Regions from separate parts of the Nonomuraea sp. NPDC049158 genome, predicted to be linked through region 2. Evidence: predicted binding sites of a transcription regulator. Region 2 holds the regulator's gene; the other holds the start of a gene.
The links. Region 2 encodes LexA, which represses DNA repair genes until DNA is damaged. Its sites were predicted from a motif close to TCGAACANNTGTTCGA; they were not measured.
Positions count from the first base shown of each region.

Region 1: a site for LexA is predicted at 6,395-6,410, ahead of recA (recombinase RecA). Genes of this name have one in related genera too.

Region 1 is NZ_JBEZDM010000011.1:231,041-242,345, forward strand. Features, by position in the region: gene AB0B61_RS25060 (ABC transporter permease) at 1-442, shown strand, start outside; gene rny (ribonuclease Y) at 980-2,596, opposite strand; gene recX (recombination regulator RecX) at 3,475-5,142, opposite strand; gene recA (recombinase RecA) at 5,179-6,279, opposite strand; gene AB0B61_RS25080 (alpha/beta fold hydrolase) at 6,573-7,040, shown strand; gene AB0B61_RS25085 (hypothetical protein) at 7,377-7,658, shown strand; gene AB0B61_RS25090 (DUF3046 domain-containing protein) at 7,724-7,918, opposite strand; gene AB0B61_RS25095 (VOC family protein) at 8,158-8,646, opposite strand; gene AB0B61_RS25100 (DEAD/DEAH box helicase) at 8,736-11,305, shown strand, end outside.
Region 2 is NZ_JBEZDM010000025.1:131,950-143,254, reverse strand. Features, by position in the region: gene AB0B61_RS39685 (aminotransferase class I/II-fold pyridoxal phosphate-dependent enzyme) at 1-1,063, opposite strand, end outside; gene lexA (transcriptional repressor LexA) at 1,379-2,089, opposite strand; gene AB0B61_RS39675 (hypothetical protein) at 2,118-2,372, opposite strand; gene AB0B61_RS39670 (LysM peptidoglycan-binding domain-containing protein) at 3,418-3,687, shown strand; gene nrdR (transcriptional regulator NrdR) at 4,110-4,565, shown strand; gene AB0B61_RS39660 (vitamin B12-dependent ribonucleotide reductase) at 4,562-7,399, shown strand; gene AB0B61_RS39655 (prevent-host-death protein) at 7,557-8,006, shown strand; gene AB0B61_RS39650 (hypothetical protein) at 8,344-8,574, shown strand; gene AB0B61_RS39645 (cupin domain-containing protein) at 8,670-9,149, shown strand; gene AB0B61_RS39640 (neutral zinc metallopeptidase) at 9,215-10,000, shown strand; gene AB0B61_RS39635 (LuxR C-terminal-related transcriptional regulator) at 10,124-11,305, opposite strand, start outside.

The DNA of each region.
Region 1 (11,305 bases), on a different contig from region 2:
GCCGCTCACCGACAGCCCCGGCGAATGGGCCCGCCACCTGATCCTGCCCTGGATCACGCTCGCCATGGTCCAGGCCGCCTCCTACGTACGCCTGACACGCGGGTCGATGCTGGACATCCTCGGCGAGGACTACATCCGCACGGCCCGCGCCAAGGGCGTCCCGGAAGGCCAGGTCATCTACCGGCACGGCTTACGCGCCGCCCTGACGCCGGTGGTGACGCAACTCGGCGTCGACGTGGGCACGCTGATCGGCGGGGTGGTGGTGACGGAGTCGGTCTTCGGGCTCGGCGGCATCGGGCAGGCGGTAGTGCAGGCATTCGTCAGCGGCGACCTCCCGGTCATCATGGGCGTCGTCGTCCTCGCCACCACCGCCGTCGTCGTGGCCAACCTCCTGGTGGACATCACCTACGGCCTCCTGGACCCCCGCATCCGCCTGACCTGAACCCATCGTGGGACCTGTGGCCGGGGAAGTGCGACGGGTGGGGGCGGCCGGGCGGAACGCAGCCGGAGCAGACCTTCTCCCATTCCGGCCACCCGTACCCGCCGGCCGCCGCCCTCCTACCAACCACTCCTCCGCCCGACCACACTTCCGCCCCGTCCTCCGACGGTTACGGCGAGCCGTCGTGCCTCCGCGTCGGCCGGGGCAGGCCTCTCCCTCCCGCCCGCTCCCCACCTCACCCTCCGACCGACCACGCCCCGCCTCACCCTCCGACCACCCGCTCCCCCCGGCAGCCGACCACTCCCCCGCCTCGCCCTTCGAGCGCCGCGTCGGCGGGCCGTGGCACGGCGGAGTCCGGCGCCTGTCATCGGAGCCCAACCCACGGCCCACGGACCGGGCCAAGAAGGCGCACGTCACGGCCCCCAGCCACCTCCGCCGGAGGAGCGTGCCCCTGGACAGGGCCCGGCCCCGTGCGGCGGGTGGGGTCCACCAGGCCTGCCGTACAGAAAAGTGATCTCGACTTTCAGCACAGAGAACTGTTCAGCGCGCGAACTCGGTCGCTCGCGACTCTCGGACGACGGTGATGCGGATCTGCCCCGGATAGGTCAGCTCCTCCTCGACCTGCTTGGCCACATCCCGCGCGATCACCTGCGCCTGGATGTCGTCGATCGCGTCCGGCTTCACCATCACCCGGATCTCCCGGCCTGCCTGCATGGCGAACACCTTCTCCACCCCGTCATACGACTGCGCGATCTCCTCCAGCCGCTCCAGCCGCTTGACGTACGCCTCCAGCGACTCCCGTCGCGCACCCGGACGGCTGCCGCTGATCGCGTCGGCCGCCTGCGTGAGCACGGCCTCGACCGTGCGGACCTCGACCTCGTTGTGGTGCGCCTCGATGGCGTGCACCACGTCCTCCTGCTCGCCGTATCTGCGGGCGATCTCCGCCCCGATCAGCGCGTGGCTGCCCTCGACCTCGTGTGTCAGAGCCTTGCCGATGTCGTGCAGCAGGGCGCAGCGCTTCATCAGCGACTGGTCCATCTTGAGCTCGGCGGCCATGATTCCGGCGATGTGCGCGGACTCGATGAGGTGTTTGAGGACATTCTGTCCGTAGGAGGTGCGGTATCGGAGCTGGCCGAGGAGCAGCGTCAGTTCGGGGTGCATGTCGGTGATGCCCAGCTCGACCAGCGCGTCATCACCCGCCCGCGCGCACAGCTCCTGCACCTCCGCACGACTGCGCTCGTGCGCCTCCTCGATGCGCTGGGGGTGAATGCGGCCGTCGAGTACCAGTTTCTCCAGCGTGAGCCGGGCAGTTTCCCGGCGTACCGGGTCAAAACACGACAGCAACACCGCTTCCGGGGTGTCGTCGATGATCAGGTTCACGCCGGTCGTCGACTCGAACGCCCGGATGTTGCGCCCCTCACGGCCGATGATCCGGCCCTTCATCTCATCGCCGGGCAGGTGCAGCACGCTCACCACGGACTCGGCCGTCTGCTCGGCCGCCATCCGCTGCACGGCCAGCGTCACGATCTTGGTAGCGCGCTTCTCGCCCTCCTTGCGCGCATCGCCCTCGATCTCCCTGACGATCAGCGCGGCCTCGCGCTTGGCCTGGTTCTCGATCTCGCGCACCAGCTCGCCCTTGGCCTGCTCACCGGTGAGCCCGGCGACGCGCTCGAGGATCACCCGCCGCTCGTTCTCCACCTGCAGCAGCTCCGCGCGCCTGTCTGCCAGCTCGACCTCGGTCTCGCCCAGCTTGCGATCGCGTTCGGCCTGCCGCCTGGCCTCCTCATCGAGCCGCTGCTCGCGCTCGGCCAGCCGCCCTTCCCTGCGTTCGAGGTCGGCCCGGAGCTCCTTGAGCTCGGCCTTGAGTATCCGCCCCTCCTCCTCGACCTCGCTCCGCAGCCGCGCCGCGCTCTCGGCGGCGGCCGCCGACCTGCGCAGGATCTCCTCGGCATCGGACTCGGCCTTGCCCCGGATCTCCCCGGCCTCTTCACGAGCCAGCTCAAGCTCCTCGTGTACGGCCTGCAACTGCTCGGGGCTCGGCTTGAGCACTCGCGAACCGCTGCCCGACGTGCGGCGGACGACGATGAGCAACGCGGCGATCATCCCGAACGCCAGCAGGAGCACCGCCACCGACAGCACCACGACAAGCGGCCCCATGTGCTCCCCGCCCTCCTCGCGTCGTCAAGACTCGTAACGCGCCCTCAAAACGGGAGGGGTCACATGCGCGGCGCTGATCGCCCAAACGGCATCTTCACCACGACCGATATCCAACCAAGACTGACCGGGCGTCGACTGGGGTAGCCGACACCTCGCCTGCCTCGATCCACCGAGCTCGTTCGTCCGTCAATCACCGGTATGGCAATCCGCACTGCGCGGAGTAACTCCTCACTGCCGTCGAGGTTATGCGTCGAACAAGTCACGAGCAAGCAAACGAGTCATCAAGCGTGTCTTACGGGCTTGCATCTCTTCATTGAGACAGATTTCCCGCTTCTGCCCCGAAATGCCGTCCCACACGCAACTACGCACGCCCTCCCGCCAAACCCGGAGCCCCGGCCCAGAAAGAGGACCACCCCGCTACCGGCAGGACCCAAAACCCCGCCCCGAAAGACCGGGCACCCCCTCGGACGACCCGCACGCCGATGCCGCCAGGAACCAAACAACCCGCCCCAGAGCCTGAGTGCCCACCCGACGAACCGCACCCCTGCGCCAAACCGAGGCTCGATATCCCGATCGAAGCTCGATACCCCGTGCCAAAGAGAACGTGCGCCGTACCGGAACAGGCCAGCGCCCGTACCGAAACGGGCCCGAGCATCCCCGCCCGACGGGACGGAACAACCTGCCAGCGGCCGGAACGTCATGCGGGTGTGGGCCACTCGTCTACGGACGCTCAGCCCCCCGCAACAGGACCACGCGCTCCTTACCGAAAGAAAGCGGCCCCGCCGAGCTCAGCCTGGCGGGGCGGAGCGGCCTGGCAGTAAACGGAACTTGGGGGAACGATCGGGAGTGATCCAGTGCGGGCGGGGGCCATGTGGGGGTCAGGAGAAGTCGTCCTCAATTTCGACGCCCTCCGTCTCCAGCGCCTCGCGGATGACGCGGAAGGCCAGTCCCGGGGCGTACCCCTTTCTGGCCAGCATTCCGGCGAGGCGGCGAGTGCGGACCTGGGGGTCGAGGCCGCGGGTGGAGGACAGCTTGCGTTCGACGAGGCGGCGCGCCGTTTCGAGCTCCTGGTCGGGCTCGAGGCGGTCCACGGCCTCGTTGACGGTCTCGGAGTCGACGCCGCGGTGGCGAAGCTCCGCGGCCAGGGCGCGTTTGGCGAGCCCACGACCGTGGTGGCGGGAGTCGACCCAGGCTTCGGCGAATGCCTCGTCGTTGATCAGGCCCAGCTCGGAGAAGCGGTCGAGGACCGTCTCCGCGGCCTCATCCGGCACGTCACGCTTACGGAGCGCCTCGGCCAGTTGGGCTCGCGTCTTGGGAGCCATCGTGAGCAGACGGAGACAGATGGCCCGAGCCACCGACTCAGGGTCGGCGTGGGGCGCTGCACCGGCGGCCGACCCCTCGTCGGGCCCGTCGGGAAGCCACCCACCACGCCCCCGAGAGCCCGCCGAACGCGCCCCCTTCCCACCCCGCCCACCTGACCGCCGTCCTCTACCGGAGCGCCTCTCCCCACGTCGGCCACCCTGGTACGGATCATCCTCGGCCTGGCCACCGGTATAGGAACCGCCCTCGAACTGACCGCTGTCGGTGCCCGCACCGGACGACAGCCCGTCCTGGGAGAACGGCACGTCGCCTCGGGGAGAGGGGTTGTCCGCGGTGGACGATGAAGTGCCTTGGGCTGGCGGAGGCACGTCCTGGCCCCCGGGAGACGCATTGCCCGCGGTGGACAGTGAGTTGCCTTGAGCAGGCGGAGACACGTCGTCGCCCCGGGGAGACGCCCTGCCTGTGGTGGACAGTGAGTTGCCTTGGGCAGGCGGAGGCACGTCCTGGCCTCGGGGAGACGCATTGCCTGCGGCGGGCGGTGAGTTGTCCTGGGCAGGCCGCCAGACGGTTTCTTGGGGCGCGGTTGAGAGCCGCTCGGTGTTCTGTCCGCTGCCCGAATCACCGGACGACTCAGCGATCGATGCTGCGCCCAGCCCGGAGCTCGGCTCGGCAGGTGCGTGAGCGGGCTGGGCCGGGGATGAGTCAGCCGAGGGTGGCTCGGCCGAGGGGCGGGACCGTTGGCGCCATTCGCTGAGCGACGGCCACCCTGCCGACGGCTCCCCGCCGGACGGCTTTCCACTGGATAGTGCAGCGCCAGGCATCTTCCCACCGGACAGTTCGCTACCGGTCAGCTTTCCACCTGGCGGTCCGCTACCGGGTAGCCCACCCGATGGCTCACCCCCAGACAGCCTCTCACCGGACGGCCTCCTACCGGCCGGTTCGGTGCCGGGCAGCTTCCCGCTAGACGGTTCGCCGCCAAGCGGCCTCCCATCAGACGGATCGCCACCGGGCAGCCTCCCGCTGGACCGTTTCCTCCGGGAGGGTTTCCGGCCTCGGGGTGAGTCGTCCGATGAGGGTCCGGAGGGCCAGGTGTCCTCCGGGGTTGATGACCGTGGGGAGAGGTTGGCGCTGGAGCTGCGGCGGCGGCCCGGAGGTGGGGTGGGGAGGTCGGGCCAGGCGCCCCAGTCGTGGGAGTGGGGCGCCTGCGACGGGTCCGTGTCACTCATGCGAGGACCGATCAGAGACACTCATGTGGCGACCGATCAGACGTCACCGGGCTTCGGCGTGGCGGCGGCCTTGGCGCCGCGGCCCGAGGGAGCGGCGGCTGGGGCGGCCGGGGCCGCGGGGGCCTCGGCGGGGGCGTCCAAGCGGGGGCCGACGCCGAGCTTGTCCTTGATCTTCTTCTCGATCTCGTTGGACATGTCGGGGTGGTTCTTCAGGAAGTTGCGGGCATTCTCCTTGCCCTGGCCGAGCTGGTCGCCCTCGTAGGTGTACCAGGCGCCGGACTTGCGGACGAAGCCGTGCTCGACGCCCATGTCGATGAGGCCGCCCTCGCGGGAGACGCCCACGCCGTAGAGGATGTCGAAGTCGGCGACCCGGAAGGGCGGGGCCATCTTGTTCTTGACGACCTTGACCCGCGTACGGTTGCCGACCGCCTCCGTGCCGTCCTTGAGCGTCTCGATGCGGCGGATGTCGAGGCGGACCGAGGCGTAGAACTTGAGCGCCTTACCACCGGTCGTGGTCTCGGGCGAGCCGAACATGACGCCGATCTTCTCGCGGAGCTGGTTGATGAAGATGGCGGTGGTGCCGGTGTTGCTGAGCGCGCCGGCGACCTTGCGCAGGGCCTGGGACATCAGACGGGCCTGGAGGCCGACGTGGCTGTCGCCCATCTCGCCCTCGATTTCGGCCTTGGGGACCAGGGCGGCCACCGAGTCGATGACGATGATGTCGACGGCGCCCGACCTGATCAGCATGTCGGCGATCTCGAGCGCCTGCTCGCCCGTGTCGGGCTGGGAGACGAGCAGGGCGTCGGTGTCGACGCCGAGCTTCTTGGCGTATTCGGGGTCGAGGGCGTGCTCGGCGTCGATGAACGCCGCGATGCCGCCCGCGCGCTGGGCATTGGCCACCGCGTGCAGAGCGACCGTGGTCTTACCCGAGGACTCCGGACCGTAGATCTCGACGATCCTGCCACGCGGCAACCCGCCGATGCCCAGCGCGACGTCCAGGGAGATCGAACCCGTGGGGATCACCTCGATGGGGGCTCGGACGTCGTCGCCGAGGCGCATGACGGAGCCCTTGCCGAACTGCCTCTCGATCTGAGCGAGGGCGGTCTCGAGGGCCTTCTCGCGGTCGTTGATAGCCATGGGAACTCCCCCTGGAGGGTTGTGGTCCGATCAGTCGAGTGAAAGCTACGGCCTGCCACCGACAGTTTTGGGAATCGTCGGGGGGAGGGCGTTGGCCTGGCAGGTTCCATGGTAGCCGAACGGCTGTTCGATCACATCCGGAACACGCGGAACTCCACTAAGTACACGCGGTTGTCCTATGACATCGAGGCTTGAGCGGACTCAGGGCGTTGAGATCGTGGACGTGGGCCTGGGTACGCCGGCTGCGAACCCGGTCCAGAAGCTCCGACTCGGCTCATACGATCTGGGGCGTGATGTTGATCGATGGTCTGGCCTATGACGATATGGGGGAGGGTCTTGCGGTGGTGCTCATCCACGCGGGCATCGCCGATCGGCGTATGTGGCGACACCAGCGCGACTCGCTGTCCGATCGTTACCGGGTGATCAGTTACGACTGGCGCGGGTACGGTGAGTCGGCCGATCCGGCCGGCGAACTCGTTCACCACGAAGACCTGCTGCGTGTGATGGACGGACTCGGCGTGGAACGGGCGGCGCTGGTGGGCGATTCGATGGGGGGCTCCTACGCGGTGGAGGCGGCGTTGGTGGCTGCGCACCGAGTGGCGGGGCTCGTGCTGATCTCCTCTGGGCTGTCGGGTCACTCATGGCCCGAGGAGATGATCGCGCAGGCGCGAGAGCGGGTGCACAGCACCATCGACGCGCGCGCTGATCGTCGAGACGTCGCCGATGAGCTCGTTCGCGTCTTCGGCGAGTCAGCACCTTAGAGGGCCGGTTGATAAGTGCCCAACCCGGCCATCGAGATGACGAAGGTCACCCCGCCGAACGCCCGGATCAGCCGCCGCCGCATGCCGACCATCATCAGCGTCAGGGCAGCCGGACACCAGCCGTCACAACTGCGACCGACCTACGACTGGGCGGCCGAAGCGGCGCGTTCTAACCGCTTCGCCTCGGCACCCGACTGCCGGGCCTAACGCCGCACAGCACCCCGCCCTGGTTCCACAGCGTTTCCACACACCCGACATTGATAGGCAATACGCCTTACGTGTTGTCACGCACCGTGAGCTGGGGAGACTCTGAAGCAGAGGCTTGGAGGCGGCGACGTGACGAGCAGCACGTACACCGGGGAACGGCGCACCCATCTGGAAGCACTCGCCAAGTTGTTGCCCGGTCACGGGCTGGCGAGCCGCATGATCGGCGGGGAGGAGCCGGTGCTGTGGGCGTGGCATCTCCGCACCGGTAGACAGACGCTCGTTTTCGCCACCCCCGCCGGTCGTGGGTGGCAGTTCCTGTGGTCACCCGGCGGTCAGGGCACCGCCGACGACCTGCATCTGACGGCCCGCTCGCTGAAAGAGAGCATGGAGGATTACGAGCAGGGAGGTTAGCGGGGCAGCGAGATCAGCGGGGCCGTGAGGTCAGCCGGAGCCGGGAGGTCAGCGGAGCCGAGAGGTCAGCGGAGCCGGGAGGAGACGTTCTCCACCTGGCAGACCGCGCGCCAGACGGTCTTGGCGCTCTCGCCGTCCGCCAGCGCCTGGTCGACCGTCCGCCCCTCGAGCGGGGCGAGCACGTAGTCGCGGGCCCACGAGTCGGCGTACGACTCCCCGAAGTGGGCGCGCATCCGTCTCCAGAACTCGGTCAGCCGCATCACACAAGTATGGAACCGCCGGAAGGGTGGGTAGGACACCCCCATGGCAAAGACCCCCAAGCACTCCCCGCCCAAGTCCGCCGCGTGCAAAGCCAACCGAAAGAAGCGCCGCCAGCTCCGGTTAACCCAGCGCTTAGCCGTACAGCAGGAGAAATCGGAAAGAGCCGAAAGGCACGCGGGCATCAGTAAGGACCCTCGGGCGGGCACACCGCGCACGCGTAGAGCGTCGCGACGGTAGATCACATCACGCGCGAGCCGTACATCTCACCCAGATGGTCGGCGAGCAGCTCCAGCCGGGCGCCGTCGGGGTCCTTGAAGTAGATGGAGGCGCCGCTCTCGATCTGGTGCGGCACGCCGGCCACCTCGAGCTTGCCGCGCAGCCGCTCCCAGGTCGCCGGGTCGACGGAGATCGCGATGTGGTGCAGCCCGCCGAGCACCTCCTGGTAGGGGCCGAGGTCGAGCCCCGGGAAGTCGAAGAAGGCGAGGAGGTTGCCGTTGCCGATGTCGAAGAAGAAGTGGTTGGAGCCCTTGAAGTCACGGTTCTCAAAAATCTCCGTCAAGGGGAACTCAAGAAGCTCCTGGTAGAACTTGACCGTCCGCTCCACGTCCGACGACAGCAGGGCGAAATGGTGCAGGCCGCGCGCGCTACTGGATGGCCGGTGCGCTAAGAGGTAGCGCTCCCTGATGTCCTCGCGGCGGTTCTCAATGGCTGCGTAGTCGATGCCCACGCTCGCTCTATGTCCGCAGCGCCCCCGCCTCAATCTCGCACCGCCGCCACAATGAGTTTTCTGTCGGTGCGACGAGGCAGTATGTGCTGGTGAGCTCGCTAGAACATTTCTCCCACACCACCAGGCAGTGGTTCGCCGGAGCGTTCGAGGCGCCCACGAGCGCGCAGGAAGGCGCGTGGGAGTCCATCGCGCGCGGCGACAACACCCTCGTGGTGGCGCCCACCGGGTCGGGCAAGACGCTGGCGGCCTTCCTGTGGTCCCTCGACCGCCTGGCCGCCGCCGACCACCCCACCACTCCGGCGGATCCGACACAGGCCGAGGCAGGTTCCAAGCAGGTCAACGCGGGGCCGAAGCAAGGCGACGCGGGTCCGAAGCCGGGGACGAAGCAGAGCGACGCCAGTTCCAAGAAGGTCAAGAAGCAGACCAAGGTCCTGTACGTGTCGCCGCTCAAGGCGCTGGCCGTCGACGTGGAGCGCAACCTGCGTGCCCCGCTGGCCGGGCTCAAGCAGACCGCGCGCCGGCTCGGCCTGCCGGTGCCGGAGATCTCGGTGGCGATCCGCTCCGGCGACACCCCGGCCGAGGACCGCAGGCGGTTCGCCGCCCACCCGTCCGACATTCTCATCACCACGCCGGAGTCGCTGTTCCTGCTGCTCACCAGCCAGGCGCGCGAGGCGTTGCGGGGCGTCGAGACGGTGATCGTCGACGAGGTGCACGCGGTGGCCGCCACCAAGCGCGGTGCCCATCTGGCGCTCAGCCTCGAGCGGCTCGACGCCCTGCTCCAACGGCCCGCGCAGCGGATCGGGCTGTCGGCGACCGTACGACCGGTGAGCGAGGTCGCGGCGTTCCTCGGCGGGTCCCGCCCCGCGACGGTCGTGCAGCCGCCCTCCGACAAGGTCATCGAGGTCGAGGTGGTCGTCCCGGTCGAGGACATGACGGAGATGGAGGGCCGGCCGGGGTCCACTAACGGCAGGCCGGGGTCCACTAACGGCAGGCCGGGGTCCGCCGACGGCGGGTCCGGGTTCGGCGACAACGGACCGGGGTTCGGCGACAGCGGGTTCACCGACGGCGGAGAGCCCGAGCCGTCCAGCCGGTCGATCTGGCCGCATGTGGAAAACCACCTGTTCGAGCTGATCGAGGCGCATTCGTCGACGATCGTGTTCGCCAATTCCCGACGGCTGGCCGAACGCCTCTGCACCAGACTCAACGAGCTTGCCTACGAGCGCGTACAGGGGCCCGAGGCCATCGACCTGTCGATCTGGGAGACGCCCCTGCCGGGAGATCCGCCCCGGCGGACGCCGCCACCGGCAGATCCGTCCGGGCGGACGCCACAGCCGGGAGATTCGCCCCAGCGGGCGCCCGCCGAGATGATGGCGCAGGCCGGGGCGAGCAAGGGCGTGGTCACCGAGATCGTTCGCGCGCACCACGGCTCGGTGTCCAAGGAGGAGCGGGCGCAGATCGAGGAGGCGCTCAAGTCGGGCCGGCTGCCCGCCGTGGTCGCGACGTCCAGCCTGGAGCTGGGCATCGACATGGGCGCCGTCGACCTGGTCGCGTGTGTGGAGGCGCCGCCGAGCGTGGCGAGCGGGCTCCAGCGCATCGGCCGGGCGGGGCACCAGGTGGGCGCGGTGTCCAAGGGAGTGATCTTCCCGAAATACCGCGGCGACCTGATCCAGACCGCCGTCGTGGCCGAACGCATGATGAGCGGCCAGATCGAGGAGCTGCGTTACCCGCGCAATCCGCTCGACGTGCTGGCCCAGCAGATCGTGGCGATGACCGCGCTGGAGGAGTGGACGGTCGACGAGCTGGAGGCCGTGGTCAAGCGGGCCGCTCCCTACGCGACGCTGCCGCGTACCGCGCTGGAGGCCACGCTCGACATGCTGGCCGGCCGCTACCCGAGCGAGGAGTTCGCCGAGCTGCGGCCGCGGGTGGTCTGGGACCGGGTGACGGGTACGTTGCAGGGCCGTCCGGGCGCGCAGCGGCTGGCGGTGACCAACGGCGGCACGATCCCCGACCGCGGGCTGTTCGGCGTCTTCCTGGTGGGCGAGAAGGCGTCCCGGGTGGGCGAACTCGACGAGGAGATGGTCTACGAGTCACGGGTCGGCGACGTGTTCGTCCTGGGCGCGACGTCGTGGCGGATCGAGGACATCACGGCCGACCGGGTGCTCGTCTCCCCCGCGCCCGGCCAGCCGGGCAAGTTGCCGTTCTGGCACGGCGACACGCCGGGCAGGCCGGCCGAGCTGGGCAAGGCGATCGGCGCGTTCCTCCGCGAACACGCGGCAAACACCTCCAACGACCGCATGCGAGCGGCCGGCCTCGACGAATACGCCGCCCGCAACCTGCGCGCCTACCTCGACGAGCAGCGTGAGGCCACCGGCTACGTCCCCGACGACCGCACCCTCCTGGTCGAACGCTTCCACGACGAGCTCGGCGACTGGCGCGTCGTCATCCACTCCCCCTACGGCGCGCGGATCCACGCTCCGTGGGCTCTGGCGATCAACCGGCGGCTGCGTGAGCGCTACGGCCTCGACGTGCAGGCCGTGCACTCCGACGACGGCATCGTGCTGCGGATCCCCGACACGCTGGTCGAGCCGCCCACCGACGTGGCGGCGTTCGACGCCGAGGAGATCGAGCGGATCGTCACCGAGGAGCTGGGCGGCTCGGC
Region 2 (11,305 bases):
CGGTGGTGGCGAAGTTCAGCCGTACACAGTGCGCGCCGCCGGGCCCGAACGTGGCGCCATCGCTCAGCATGACCTTCGCGTCACGTTCGAGCGTTTCCTGTACGCCTGGGCGGCCGTAGTCGAGCCAGGCCAGGTAGGTGGCCTCCGGGATGCGGTAGCCAATCCCCTCGGGCAGCCGGTCGGCGATCGTCCGGCGATTCCTGTCCAACAGGGCACGGGTCTCCTCAAGCCAGGCGTCGCCGTGCCGCCAGGCCGCCACCGTCGCCTCCACTCCGAACAGATTGGCCGAGCCGAACACGAAGGGCGGCTGCGCGTCGAGAGCCTTACGCAGCTCCGGCGAACCGATGTGGGCGACCGAGCACCGGATGCCGCCAAGATTGAACGCCTTGGTGGCAGAGGTGAGCGTGACGGTCCGCTCAGGCAGGAGGGCGGCGAACGGGATGTGCTGGTTGGGGGCGTACGCGAGGTCGGCGTGGATCTCGTCGGAGATGACGAGCAGGTCATGACGCTCGACGTGCTCCGCCAGCTCGGTCAGCTCCTCGCGGGTGAAGACCCGACCTGTGGGATTGTGCGGGTTGACCAGCAGCAACACCTTGCAGCGGGACAGATCAGGCACCTCAAACCGCCACGAGTCCCCGTCGGCGATCAGCTGGAGGGGATGCAGCGGCCGGTTCATGGTCTCCAGCGTGCCGAGGAACGGGGGATAGGCGGGGGTATGCACGGCCACGCCGTCCCCTGGGCGGGTCCATACGTGGAGGAGCACCTGGAGCGCTTGGTTGATGTCGGAATAACTCCGCACATACTCAAGCTCCGGCTCCCAGCCGTACCGACCGGCCATCCGCTCAACGAACGCCTCAGCCAGGGGACCACAGCGGGGACTGTCCAGCCAGGTGGGGTAGCCGAGGTCACCGTGGGCCCGCCGTTGAAGGGCGTTGACGACTTCGGGGGCGGTGGGGAGGTCCATATCGGCGATCCAGGCGGGGATGACGCCGGGAGCGGCTTTGGCCCACTTGAATCCGTCGTGTGTTGCCTTGAGGTCTTCTGCCCGCTTTGTGTCGGTCACGCGGCCATTCTAGAAACCACCGCTGTTCTGGCCAGCCCGTCTCATTGGCCAGGCGACTTCACCTTCGGTCAGATGTCTCTTTTGGTACGCCGATCTCCGCCGGCAGTCGGTCGCGGAGACCGGCAACCTACGATCTGGTCCCTGTCTTGAGGCCGGTGGTCTGGCCCGAATGGCTGATGACCGTACTCCTCAAGAGGACACGAACAGAGGGCATGGCAGGTGTGTTGCCTGCCATGCCCTCTGTCGCATGCGTACGGAGCCGATGGCGTACGCCTGGCGCATCACCCTGCCATACGCCCGGACATGCGTGCGGTGCTAGAGGCGGCGGAGGACCGCTACGACCTTGCCCAGGACGCTGGCCTCGTCGCCGGGGATCGGGTCGTAGTTGGCGTTGTGCGGCACCAGCCAGACGTGGCCGTCCTTGCGCTTGAACGTCTTCACCGTAGCCTCGCCCTCGATCATGGCCGCCACGATGTCACCGCTCTCCGCGACCGGCTGCTGGCGGACGACGACCCAGTCGCCGTCGGCGATGGCGGCGTCGATCATCGAATCACCGGCGACCTGCAGGAGGAAGAGGGTGCCTTCACCGACCAGTTGCTTGGGCAGGGCGAAGACGTCTTCGACGCTCTCCTCGGCGAGGATCGGTCCACCGGCGGCGATCCGGCCGACCAGCGGCACGTAGGCGGCCGTGGGCCTGCTCACCGGGGAGTCGGACTCGTTGGCGGCGTCGGGATCGACCCAGAGCACGGGCTCGCCCGGCAGACGCACCTCGAGCGCGCGCGGCCGGTGGGGGTCGCGTCTCAGGTAGCCCTTGCGCTGCAACGCCGTCAGCTGGTGCGACACGCTGGACGTGCTGGTCAGTTGCACGGCCTCGCCGATCTCGCGCATGGACGGCGGGTAGCCCCGCTGTTGGACCGAGTCGCGAATCACCTCGAGGATCTTGCGTTGCCTGGGTGTCAGCCCCAGGGAGTCACGCCGACGCACCGCGAGGTCACTGACCCCGTTGGTGTCATCCCGATCGCTCATGATCTGCCTCCTCGCCCGGCGGCCCGCCTCACCGGCGAATCTCCCGGTCCGTGGTCTTCGTGTCGCACACAGCGACCGTATCGCTGTTGAAGATCATCTTCAAACAATTGTTCGAGTCTTCCTCGAAATTGTTGGCAGCGTGGTGTACAACATCGTACGGGAGTTCGATCGACACCGTGTTCGATTTGCCGATCTTTATTGGGTCTTTTTTTCGGGCCGGGACGGCTGGGAGGTCAAACATGCGAGCGACCACCATCACAGATGCGACCAGCGACGACGTCAAGCGACTCACCCTCCTGGCAGACGCCACCCGGCGACCGGTGGCGGGGGGCGGCAACACGGGTGACGACCAGGGGGATGGTTGTCGGGGCGGCGATTCCGCCGACCGGCCAGATCGCGAACCCCCGCTTACCCGTGACAACTCCGACAACCGGGCTCCGGGGTCCGCCGGTCCGGGGTTTGTTGGCCCGGCGCCTGACGGTCCGGGGACCGTCGGCACGGGGTCCGCTGGTCCGGGATCGACCGGTTCGGGGTCCGGCGGCCCGGGGTTCGCTGTTCCGGGGCCGGAAGGCCGTCTCGAGATAGCGGGCGGGGCTCGTTCCCGAACCGGGGGTGCGGGTCGTTCGCGGACTGGGGGCGGGAGCGTTCGCGAGAGTGGAGACGGAGGCCGTTTCGGCAGGGAAGGCGGGGCGCGGCCTGCACGCGGGGGCGGGGGTCGTCCCGAATACGGCAGCGGCGGCCGGCCGGGGGGAGGGGGCGAACGTACGAGGGGCGGATCGGCCGGCAGAGGGCCTCTCAGTCGTCGGGCCGCAGCACAGGGAAGACCGCTTCTGTGGCTGGTGCCCGCGCCACGCCCTGACTCCGACGACACACCGCGGTCTGATGGAAGTGTGCGACCCACGGACGCGACCGGGCGCCCAGTGGAGCCCGCAGGCTCGGCGGAAGTCGGGCGATCGGTGGAGTTCGGGAACTCGTCGGTTCGGGCGAGCGACGGCCGCGCGGAGAGCCCTCTGCGCGATGCGGGCGCTCGCTCCCGTGAGGCAGAGAGCCGGTCGGAGGGGCGCTCGCGCCGGGCGGGCGGCCGGTACGGTGCGCGGTCTCGGGGTGTGGGTGGGCGTGTCGGGGGCCCGGCTCGGGAAGTGGCCGGTCGTTCCGGCGGCCGGGTCCGTGAGGTGCCGGGCTCGTACACGCGCCGTCCCCGGCGCAAGGGCGGTCTGCCCGCCGATCGGACCCATCTGTCCAGGAGGCAGGCCGGCGTTACTCGACGGGGGCGGCGTAATCCTCCCGTACGGCTCACGCGACGGGGGCGGGCCGTACTGGTGATGGCCATGGCTCTGCTGTCCCTGGGCGGCTTCTGGCTCGGCACCCGCGCGGTCGGCCAGGCGTCCGCGGCGCCTGTCGTGCCGAGTCACGCGGGCCTGCCCTGGGTGACCGTCCACGAGGGGGACTCGCTCTGGACGATCGCCGACGCGGTGGCTCCCGACGAGGGCGACCCCGCAGCGGTGGTGACCGAGATCAAGCGGCTGAACGGCCTGCCCGGCTCGCTCATCCGCCCCGGCAGCCGCCTGTACATCCCGAGCGCCCGCGCCTTGCAGTAAGCCTCGAGCCTCAACCAGTAGCGATACGGTCCGTCCCCAACCGAAAGCGTGGAGACGAGCGCGTACGGATGTGCCGTACGAGATGCCTGTGAGCCGTGTTCACCCACGTGAGACCGGCCAACCAACGTGACCAGCGAGGCGAGGAACACACCCCCACCGGCCGGTGTTGACGACGACACGCCCGAGTCGGACCAAGGTGGCTGCGCTGATCAGCGACTTCGGCGGCAAGCCTCCGTCCAACTTGCGTTCATGGTCGCTCGCTTCTACGGTTGGACCACAACATCTAGTAGTTACACCGATGTAGTTCACCACAAATTGTGTTTCTCTGACCGCACCATGGCAAGCCGTGGGGCGTGCGCAAGCGTACGCAGAACAGCGCTTTACGCCTGTGGTGACCGCATGGTCGAGGAGGGCGAACAAACGTGCACTGTCCGTTCTGTCGTCATCCTGATACGAGGGTCATCGACAGCCGCTCGACAGAGGACGGCGCGGCCATTCGGCGCCGCCGTACCTGTCCGGAATGCGGGCGCCGGTTCACCACGCAGGAGACCGTACTGCTGATGGTGAGCAAGCGCAGCGGAGTAACGGAGCCGTTTTCGCGTGACAAGGTCGTCGCGGGCGTGCGACGGGCCTGCCAGGGCAGGCCGGTGAGCGAGGATTCGCTGGCTCAATTGGGCCAGCGCGTCGAGGAGGCCATCCGGGCCAAGGGTGCCGCTGAACTCCCCTCCAACGAGGTGGGGCTGGCGATCCTGGGCCCGTTGCGGGAGTTGGACGAGGTGGCCTACTTGCGATTCGCATCGGTATATCGCGGTTTCGAGAGCCTGGCGGACTTCGAGGCCGAGATCGAACAGTTGAAGGCGGAGAAGGGGGAGTCATGACGGAGACGGCCAGCGGTTCAGTCACGCGCGGAGGCAAGCGTCCGCGCAAGGGGCTCAAGATGAAGCGAATCTTCACTAAGCCCGGTGTGCACCCATATGACGACATCCAGTGGGAGCGCCGCGACGTCGTCATGACCAATTGGCGCGACGGCTCGATCAATTTCGAGCAGCGGGGCGTCGAGTTTCCTGAGTTCTGGTCGGTCAACGCGGCCAACATCGTCACCACCAAATACTTCCGCGGCGCCGTGGGCACCCCGCAGCGCGAGTGGAGCCTGAAGCAGTTGGTCGACCGGGTCGTCGGCGTCTACACCAAGACCGCGGTGGAGCACGGCTACTTCGCCACCGACGAGGATGCCGAGATCTTCGATCACGAGCTGAAGCACGCGCTGACGCACCAGGTGTTCGCGTTCAACTCGCCGGTGTGGTTCAACGTGGGCACCGCGAGCCCGCAGCAGGTGAGCGCCTGCTTCATCTTGGCCGTGGACGACACGATGGAGTCGATCCTCGACTGGTACAAGGAAGAGGGCGTGATCTTCAAGGGCGGCTCGGGCTCGGGGGTCAACCTGTCCCGCATCCGCTCCTCGAAGGAGCTCCTGTCCAGCGGCGGTACGGCCAGCGGGCCGGTCTCGTTCATGCGCGGCGCCGACGCGAGCGCGGGCACCATCAAGTCCGGCGGCGCCACCCGCCGGGCGGCCAAGATGGTCGTGCTCGACGTCGACCACCCCGACATCGTGGAGTTCGTCGAGACCAAGGCCCGCGAGGAGGACAAGGTCCGCGCGCTGCGCGACGCCGGGTTCGACATGGACCTGGGCGGCAAGGACATCGTCTCGGTCCAATACCAGAACGCCAACAACTCGGTGCGCGTCTCCGAGGAGTTCATGCACGCGGTCGAGAAGGGCGACGACTTCGCGCTGCGCGGCCGCCTGACCGGCGAGGTGATCGAGAAGGTCGACGCGCGGGAGCTGTTCCGCAAGATGGCCAAGGCGGCCTGGGAGTGCGCCGACCCCGGCGTCCAGTACGACGACACGATCAACGACTGGCACACCACCCCGGAGACCGGGCGCATCACCGCCAGCAACCCCTGCAGCGAGTACGTCCACCTCGACAACTCCTCCTGCAACCTGGCCAGCATCAACCTGCTGAAGTTCCTGAAGGACGACGACACCTTCGACGTCGCGAACTTCGTCAAGCTGACCGAGCTGATCATCACGGCCATGGACGTGTCGATCACGTTCGCCGACTTCCCGACCGAGAAGATCGGCGAGACGACCCGCGCCTACCGCCAGCTCGGCATCGGCTACGCGAACCTGGGCGCGCTGCTCATGGCCACCGGCCACGCGTACGACTCCGACGGCGGCCGCGCGGTCGCCGGGGCGATCACGTCGCTGATGACCGGTGTGTCCTACCGGCGCAGCGCCGAGCTGGCCGGAGTCGTCGGCCCGTACGACGGCTATGCCCGCAACGCCGAGCCGCACAAGCGGATCATGCGCAAGCACGCCGCCGCCAACGACGACCTGCGCACGGTCGGCTCGATGGACGCCAAGATCCACGCCGAGGCGTCCCGTCAGTGGTCGGAGTGCCTCAAGGCCGGCGAGAAGAACGGCTACCGCAACGCGCAGGCCAGCCTGCTCGCGCCCACGGGCACCATCGGCCTGATGATGGACTGCGACACCACCGGCATCGAGCCCGACCTGGCGCTGGTCAAGTTCAAGAAGCTCGTCGGCGGCGGCTCGATGCAGATCGTCAACCAGACGATCCCGCGCGCGCTCAGGCAGCTCAACTACCAGCAGGAGCAGATCGAGGCCATCGTCGAGTACATCGCCGAGCACGGCCACGTCGTCGACGCCCCCGGCCTGCGCAGGGAGCACTACGAGGTGTTCGACTGCGCGATGGGCGAGCGGGCCATCGCCCCGATGGGTCACGTCCGCATGATGGCCGCCGCGCAGCCGTTCCTGTCCGGCGCGATCTCCAAGACGGTCAACCTGCCGGAGTCGGCCACGATCGACGACATCGAGCAGGTCTACCTGGAGGGCTGGCGGCTCGGCCTCAAGGCGCTGGCGGTCTACCGCGACAACTGCAAGGTCGGCCAGCCGCTGTCGGCCGGCGGCAGCAAGAAGGAAGCCGAGAAGGCCGACAAGGCGGCCGAGGTCGCCGAGCCCGAGGTCCGGGTCATCGAGGTCAACCGGCCCACCCGGCGCCGGATGCCCAACCAGCGGCCCAGCATGACCACCCGCTTCACGGTCGGCGGCGCCAAGGGCTACATGACCGCCTCGTCCTACCCCGACGACGGGCTCGGCGAGGTCTTCCTGAAGATGTCCAAGCAGGGTTCGACGCTGGCGGGCGTCATGGACGCCTTCTCGGTGGCGATCTCGATAGGGCTCCAGTACGGCGTGCCGCTCGAGACGTACATGAGCAAGTTCGTCAACATGCGCTTCGAGCCCGCCGGGATGACGGACGACCCCGACATCCGGATGGCCACCTCGGTGATGGACTACATCTTCCGCCGCCTGGCCCTCGACCACCTGCCCTACGACGAGCGGGCGGCGCTGGGCATCTTCTCGGCGGCCGAGCGCGCCGCGCAGCAGCGCGGCGAGGACCCGGCCGCGCTCCAGGAGGCGGTCGACCGTGAGGCGCTCGCCCAGTCGGCCCCGATCGAGGCCAAGCAGGAGGCGGAGCAGAAGGCCGAGCCGGAGCCGGTGCAGGAGTTCACGCTGGAGAACCACCAGCGCATCACCGCCGACGCCCCGCTCTGCATGACCTGCGGCACCAAGATGCGCCCGGCGGGCAGCTGCTACGTCTGCGAGGGCTGCGGCTCGACCAGCGGCTGCAGCTAGTTTCAGGCGTCGAGGCGAGAAACGCCTGGTCAGGGCAGGGGGCCCGCATCTCTTAGGCTCCCTGCCCTGTGCTTTGCCTGACGATTGGCGCAGCGCGCGCACCGTTGCGAGCTGCTCTGGGTGGCATTCTGAAGAGACTCTCGCTGGAGGTGCCGCCATGGCCGTCGTCCACTTCGACAGCTATACCGAAGCTCGTACGCATCTCAAGGCGCTGCTGGACGCGGCGGAGCGAGGTCGCGTGGCCACAGTGCGGCGCGAATCGGCCGTGACGGCCCTCGTGGACGTTGAAAGACTGCGTCACTACCTCGCGATGGTCATTCCTTCTCGTGCGCAGGTGGTTCCTGAGGCAGGCGGCTGGTCGATTTTCATCCCGGGGTCACCGGTCGCCGCGGATGGCGCGACCTTTGATCAGGCTGTTGCGGAGATGGTCGAGGGGCTGCGTGAGTACGCCGAGGACTGGCAGGATCACCTGCTCGACGTTCCCAACCACCGTGACAACTGGGGGGTCGTGCAGTTGATCAGCCTCAGTAATGACGATCAGTTGCGTGAATGGCTGGTGGGGGCCAGCCGTCGGAGGCGTTGCCCGCCGATCTCGTCTTCATGTTGATCTCAAGGGTCGGACTCGACGAGATGACGGTCGCGGCGATGAGCAAGGACGAGGCCATCGCCAGAGTGCAGAAGTACTGGGTCGACGGCACCTGATCCGAGGAAATAGGGTCCGGCCATGGCTCAACAGCGATCAACGGGACCGGCCGGCTTCAAGTAGTTCGCCAGGACATACCTGGCGGTGCTACCCAGGGAGCCTCATGTCCCGCACTGCCCATCACAACGCTCGTCCTGTTCTCGGCGGGGGAGCCCCATGGCGGTCGGTGGTGATAGTTGATCTCCGTTACAGTGCCGCATGCCTGAGACAGGCACGGCGGGCCGGCCACCGGCCACGTCCGATGTCCCTCTGCCACAAGGTCGACGTCTACTCCTGGGCCAGGGCCGATCCCCGAGACCAGTCGGTATCGGAGTGGGCCGGCATCGAGGAGCGCCAGGCACGCCAACGCCTGCGCCTCAGGCTCGAAGCCATCCGTCAGAGGATCAACGCCACGACCGATGGCTGTCTGGCCATCGATGATCTCGAAATCCACCCCGCGCGACACCGTCACAACGCCATCTGGCAATACTGACCACGGAATGCCGCACCCATCGAATATGTGCCCAATATCCAGGCTGACCGACGGCCCTCAGGGGCCGGTTCAAAAGAGAGAGGCGTGATGGCGCCATGACCTATCCACCGCCGACCTATGACGGTGACGCCGGCGAGCCGAGCGCGACGTACCGGCGCCCGGACGCGGTGCCGGAACTGATCTACCCGAGCGGTAACACGGCGCATTACTTGGCGACCGGCGCGTCGACCAACGGACAGTTCGGGCTGTATCGCTGGGAAATGGGACCGGAGCCCAGCGGTCCTGCGGCGCACTTCCACCGGTCGATCTCTGAGTCGTTCTACATTCTGTCCGGCACCGTGCGTATCTACGACGGGCGGCGCTGGATCGACACCACGCCGGGCGATTTCGTGCATGTCCCGGAAGGTGGCGTGCACGCGTTTCGTAATGAATCGGGGGCGCCGGCGTCGATGCTGCTGCACTTCGCGCCGGGCGCGCCCCGAGAGGGTTACTTCGAGGGGCTGCTCACCCTGGCGGGCAAGAGCGAGGAAGAGAGGGCGGAGTTCTTCCGCGAACACGACACCTACTGGCTGTGACTTCCGCGCCCGCTGAACGGACCATTGGCCGTCAACCGCGGGCCGGGGCTCTATGGTTATCCGTCATGAAGATCAGCGTTCTCGCCGCCGTCGCGGCCGTCCCGATCCTGTTATTCACCGGTACGGCCGAGGCCGCCGCCTTCCCCGTCAAGGATGCCCCTGACCTGACGAACAACAAGCTGTACAAAGCAGGCAAGCTGGCCAAGCCGAAATGCGCCAAGCTGGTCAAGGGCACCACCAGGGCCTCCGTGGAGAAGTACCTGTCCGGGCTGGTCGGCTGCATGAACACCGCCTGGGCCGGAAAGCTGAAGCGTCCCGCCTTCGACTTCGACTACCAGGAGGCGACGATCGAGGTCGAGTCGACGTTCGCGGAGCGCGTCTGCGGTTCCTGGGGCAAGGCCAAGGGTTCCGCCGTCCTCTACTGCTACCGGAAGCTCCAGGTCCAGCTCAAGTCCGACTGGGTGAAGAACGCATCGGACCTCCCGATACTCGCCGAGATGAGCCGGGAGTTCAGCCTGCACGTGATGGGTCACGTGGACATCAACGAGGCATTCTCCAACCTCAAGAGCGAAAGCAACGCCGAGAACCGCGAGCAGTACCGCCGCTACGCCCTCCAGTCAGACTGCCTGGGCGGCGTCTTCCTCAAGAGCATCTGGGCCGGACAGGGCCGCACGGCCAAGGACTGGAAGCAACTGCTCGCCTACATCGAGGGCAGCCTCAAGGTGGCCGGTCCGCAGAACGCCTGGTACGGCAAGGCGTCCAGCCGCTCCTACTGGTTCGACCAGGGCTTCAGCCAGGCAGATCCCGCCTCCTGCAACACCTGGAAGGCGCCCTCGGCCAAGGTCGTCTAGCAAGAACCTGCCGTGTGTCACGACGTTCGACAGCACGTCCAAGGGGTCGCCGCAGAGGCGCACATTCCCGCAGACGGAGACCACGCGGCTAGGACGGAGACCACGCGGCTAGTTGGTCCGTATTCAGCAGGCATCCCCTTGGAGGAGTTCCTGAGCGTGGGGCTCCTCGCCAGGCGGCTGGCCCAGCACCTGCGCGAGCGCGTCGCGCCCGGACACTCCGAGCTTGGCGTACACCCGGCCCAGGTGGTTGTTGACGGTTCGGAGCGAGAGGCCGAGGCGGTCGGCGACGGCGCGGCTGGGCAGTCCCGCCGCGGTCAGCTTCGCCACCTGCAGCTCTCGAGGAGTCAGCGACACCTCGAGAGCCCCCGTCAGGTCCGTCAGCGGCGTCCGGGCGCCGTCGCACTCGGTGAGCAGCTCACGGGCGAACACGAGCGCGGCCTTGGCCGCCGTACGCCGCCGCGCCCCGGCATGCAGCCGGTGGGCCGTCGCGGCCGCCTCCGCGGCGGGCAGCAGATGGCCGAGGCGATGGAGTCGCTCGGCCGTCTCCGCGAGCAGGTGAGCGTCGTCCGTGGCCAGGGCGGTGGCCATCGTGGCGAAGGCCGCCGTCGCGGGTGCGGCGGTGCCCCTGGCGAGCTGGTGCAGCTTGTCGCACACCTCTTTCGCGGCGCCGAATCGCGCGGCGTCGAACAACGCCAGTGCCTCGATCATCGGCACTCCGGCCTTGCCCGCGGTCTTCGCGGCGCCGAGGGCGTGGCCGGCGGCGCTGGGGAGATCGAGCGCGGCGGCGGCCACCCAGGCGCGGTCGCGCTCGATCCAGGCGTCGAAGAGCGCGCCCCGTGGCGGGGGGCAGCCCTCCATCCGGCACAGCCACGCGTCCGCCTGGACGGTGTCTCCGGCCATCGCGTACGCGCCGGCCAACTCGGCCAGGTAGACAGCCGGTAATCGCAGCGGGTCGTGCTCGCCGAGTAACACGACCGCCTCGCGCAGCGCCTGCTGGGCCGGCTTCACCCGTCCCTGAGCCTTCGCCACGAAGCCGCGCACGATCGCCCACATGCCGACCATGGGTGCCGCCATCCGCGTCTCGACGGCTTCTCGATACGCGATGTCCACGGACTTGGCCGCGGTGGTGAGAGCGCCGGCCAGCACGAGGGCGACGCACCTGGCGGCGCCGACCTGGGCCTCTGTCCACGGCGAGGCGACCTCCAGGCCGGTGGCGCTCGCTCGTTCGACGAGGCGGATGTCTCCCATGAGACCGGCGGCGAGCACCACCGCCGTGGCCGCCCGTGCCGTCGCCTCCGCCGGCAG